2 regions of the Roseburia sp. OM03-7AC genome follow, and region 1 is predicted to be linked to the other one. Evidence: a T-box and tRNA genes for the amino acid it is inferred to sense, from the RefSeq annotation. Region 1 holds a T-box; the other holds one or more tRNA genes.
What was found. The T-box of region 1 lies ahead of DXB39_RS03210 (proline--tRNA ligase). A T-box ahead of a tRNA ligase gene usually reads a tRNA of that ligase, here a tRNA-Pro.
Positions count from the first base shown of each region.

Region 2: it has a tRNA-Pro gene. The T-box ahead of DXB39_RS03210 (proline--tRNA ligase) is inferred to sense a tRNA for this amino acid. The anticodon was not compared.

Region 1 is NZ_QTZJ01000001.1:650,446-652,650, forward strand. It holds gene DXB39_RS03210 (proline--tRNA ligase) at 1-1,194, opposite strand, end outside; T-box leader at 1,267-1,494, opposite strand; gene DXB39_RS03215 (DUF4340 domain-containing protein) at 1,533-2,171, opposite strand; gene DXB39_RS03220 (Gldg family protein) at 2,171-2,205, opposite strand, start outside.
Region 2 is NZ_QTZJ01000013.1:26,786-28,990, forward strand. It holds gene DXB39_RS15170 (hypothetical protein) at 1-33, shown strand, start outside; gene DXB39_RS13910 (Hsp20/alpha crystallin family protein) at 65-505, shown strand; gene DXB39_RS13915 (methylglyoxal synthase) at 610-1,083, opposite strand; tRNA gene DXB39_RS13920 (tRNA-Pro) at 1,301-1,374, opposite strand; gene DXB39_RS13925 (GGDEF domain-containing protein) at 1,543-2,205, shown strand, end outside.

The sequences.
Region 1 (2,205 bases):
CTTACCACATTTCGGGCAGATTCCGCCTTCGTATACCTTAGCAAAATCATGATATTCTGCGTCTTTTACATCACGCTCCATATCAAGTCCTTTGAAGTGGTATTCCTCTTCATTTGCTCCGCAGGATAAGTTATTTCTTCCTTCCAGAGACTTATCATATAAAACCACATGAGGTGCATTGATATGTAAGCCAACTGGTCCGATATAGCCTGCATTTAATCCGCATTCTTCTGTAATAACAGCAGCATGAATCTGATCACCAAGATAATTAACAAGCTTGGTCTCATTGATTTCCAGATCGCCACGGATAAATACAACCACATAGCTGTCATCTGAATTTTTCTGATAAACAACTGCTTTACAGGAGTTGTTTGTCTTATCGCCAAAGAATTCACAGATATCTTCAATAGTATGGATATTTGGTGTATGAACCTTTTCCAGTTCTGCTGATTCTGCGGCTCTTGGAATATCAGAAATATTTTCTGCAGCTTCCATATTTGCTTTGTATCCACAATCATCACAAAGTACAATGGAATCTTCTCCAATCGGAGTAAGAAGCATGAACTCATGGGAAAGGCTTCCGCCCATCATACCGGAATCAGATGCAACGGATACCACTTCCGGAATACCGGCTCTTTCAAAAATACGCTCATATGCCTTGTGTACTCTCTGATAATACTGCTCCAAATCTTCCTGGCTGGTATGGAAGGAATATGCATCCTTCATGGTAAACTCTCTTACACGGATTAATCCGGCACGAGGTCTTGCTTCATCACGGAATTTGGTCTGAATCTGATAAATCATAAAAGGATATTTGGTATAGCTCTGTGCATACTCACGAACCAGCTGTACGGCTGCTTCTTCGTGGGTCATGCCAAGTACCATCCTGGCACCGTTTCTGTCTGTGAAACGAAGCAGCTCGTCTCCGATGCTTTCATATCTTCCGGATTCTTCCCAGATAGATGCAGGCATAACAACCGGGAACTGAACTTCCTGTCCGTCTACCTTGTCCATCTCTTCACGAAGAATCTGCTCAATCTTACGTGTAATTCTCTTTAATGGCAGGAATGAAGAATAGATACCATTTGCCACATATTTGATGTATCCACCTTTTACCATAAGTGCATGACTGTCAATCACACAATCTGCCGGTCTCTCTTTAAACCGGTCACCAACTAATTTTTCCAGTTTCATTTTCTTATCTCCTTTTTCTATTCTTGCAACTCATCTGCTTAAAGCAATATAAAAGCCCTAAGCTATGATTTAGCTTAGGGCGAATGTTTCATCCGTGGTACCACCTAAATTCAGGACTGCTCCTGCACTCCGGCACATCTTCTTATGCCTTCTCTCTGTAACGGGAGAACCCGACATACCTTCACTTCTGCTTGGATATGCAGCTCCAAGACTGGTTCATCATCTTCCGTCAAAAACTCTCACCTGCCGTTTTCTCTCTGAAGGCTTCCAATGATTACTATTTCTCTTCCACACTTTCTCATATATTTTACCAACGGATATTTTACTTGTCAATCCTTTTATTCCGCAATTTCGGTTGTGCTTTCCGTATCCCCGTCTTGTAGAGTATCAGCTTCTTCTGTCTCTTCCGGCTGTTCAGTCGCCGATTCCTCAGTACTCTCCGTTACTGTAAGATCCGCGATTCCTTTCTGATAAGTGGTATATACTGCACTTCCTGCCAGATAAATACTATTAGACTGATCCGTCTTTACATAATACTGGCTCAGCATGTCATTTTTATTTCCAATCAGAAGTGTTGTTGTTCCATCCCCTGTCGTCAGGGTAATGGTATTTGACGGCGTTTCAAGCCCATACTCTGATAAGTCCTCATAATCCTTGATTTCCTGCTCTGCCGTAAGCTGTGCTGCGGTGGTAACCAATGTTTCCACGGCATCCTGGTCTAATGCAATGCTTTTATCTGCCTCATAATACCATGTATCATCTTCTTTTACAAAAGACAGTGTCTCATTATTATATTGATAAGAAAATGCATTTACATCTTCTGTGTTAACATCTGTCACCGTTACTTTTGAAGATTCTTCCTCTTCCTGTTTTTTCTGTTCCTGGCTCTTATTCCACTTCGTCAGGCCAACCCATGCCACAATGCAGATAAGAAGCAGGATGCATAAAGCAATCAACTGTTTTTTCTGTTTCTTCATTACTTCTTTCTCCTTCTCATCCAGATTACGATAC
Region 2 (2,205 bases), on a different contig from region 1:
GAAGCTCACAGAAATAAAAAACATTATTATTAATTACAACAATTATTTTCAGGAGGAATGACTTATGTTAGTACCAAGTATTTTTTCAAACAACTTTGTAGATGATATATTCGATGATGTATTTCCATTCGGAGCTTACAATGCTCCTGCAGCAGACAACCGTGCTGCCATGAACACTGACGTTAAGGAATTTGACGACAGATATGAACTGGAATTTGAACTTCCGGGCTTTAAGAAAGAAGATATCCAGGCTGAGCTGAAAGACGGATACCTCATCGTCAATGCCAAACACCAGGACAACAAGGACGAAAAAGGCAAAGATGGCAAATATATCCGTAAAGAACGTTACTATGGCTCTTACCAGCGTAGCTTCTATGTCGGAGATGGCGTTACTCAGGATGACATCAAAGGCGGTTTTGAAAATGGCATCCTGACTCTGACCGTTCCGAAGAAAGAAGCAAAACCTGCAGTGGAAGAAAAGAAATATATTTCCATTGAGGGATAATACCAGGATAATTAAAAGGAAAAAGGGGCGGTGTGAGTATTCACACCGCCTCTCCTTTTTATGTAAGAAACACGCTTTGCGTGTTTCTCGTAGTTTAGCTGACATTACTTTATCGTCGATGCCCGCTGTCTGATATTCTTATTAAAATTAATCACATTGTGATTATATTCTTCATCCATCAACTCGGAATGAATCATAAAATCTGCAGTTGCCTTATTATTTGCAATCGGGATGTCATATACCTGTGCAATACGAAGCAGCGCTTTTACATCCGGGTCATGAGGTGCTGCAGTAAGCGGGTCTGAAAAGAAAATAACGAAGTCTATTTTTCCCTCTACTATCTTGGCACCAATCTGCTGGTCGCCACCCAGCGGGCCACTATTATAGCCCTTAACCGGCAGTCCCGTCTGGTCTGTAATCATCTTTGCAGTTGTTCCTGTTCCACACAGAAAATGTTTCTTTAAAGTCTCTGCATTGTCTTTACACCACTGAATCAGTTCTGCCTTTTTCCCATCATGGGCAATCAATGCAATATTTTTCTGTTTTCCGATTGTCAAAGTAAGAAAATCCGGTTCCATACTCATATTGTGTCTTCTCCTTTATTGTATTATTTTCCAACCTTTTCATTTATCAAGTGAAAATCAACTCCTGATAAACAATTGCAGCTCGCCAATCACGCTTATATGTTGACTTGCTTACGTTCATTATAACATGACAAGATGATTCCAGACAATATTGGGGTAGAAATCTTCATATAAAAAACGAGCACACCTAACAGTGTACTCGTTTTTTTCGTCGATGCGACAGGATTTGAACCTGCGACCTCTGCGTCCCGAACGCAGCGCTCTACCAAGCTGAGCCACGCATCGTTATTCAGTTCTTTCACACGCTCAACTATATTAGCATATATCACATTTTTTGTCCAGTAATATTTTTATTTTCTTTTCTACTTAATCGTTTTATGTTATACTTAAGTTAATCATAAGAACGGCTTTTACAATTCCGAAACAACTTTTTTTACCAGAGAAAGGCACATTATGGAGAACAACCAGAGACCAACAATTGCAATTATGTTAGGTGACACCCAGTCCAGCTACTCAGAAGACTTACTTCGGGGCTTCTATACCTGTGCCAGAGAAGAAGATATCAATATTATTTTTCTGATGGGACCTCAGATGCCACAATATTGTAAAGATATTTTATCCTGCAGTTTTGATGGAGACTATAATTATCAGTTTGATACGATTTATGATTATGTGCATTTTACCAGACCGGACGCACTCATTATTACCTATGGTTCTCTTTCTATTTTTAAAAGTAACCAGGTAAAGGCAGACTTTCTTTCCCATTATAAAGATATTCCATTTCTGATGTTAGAGGACACACCAGACGATCCGGACATTCCATATCTGATTGCTGACAACTACAACGGTATGCGGCAATGTATCGAACATCTTGTGAATGTCCATGGCTATCGTAAGATTGCTTTTGTAGCAGGACCAGCTAACAACAAAGACTCCAATGAACGGCTGAAAGCCTACCGCGATGTTATGGCGGAACATCAGCTTCCGGTCACGAATGATATGGTCGTCTACGGCAACTACTCAGAGCTTGTCACCGAGCAGGTGGAATATATCCTAGACCACAACCCGGAATTAGAGGCAATTGCTTTTGCAAATGATAATATGGCAAAGGCAGGA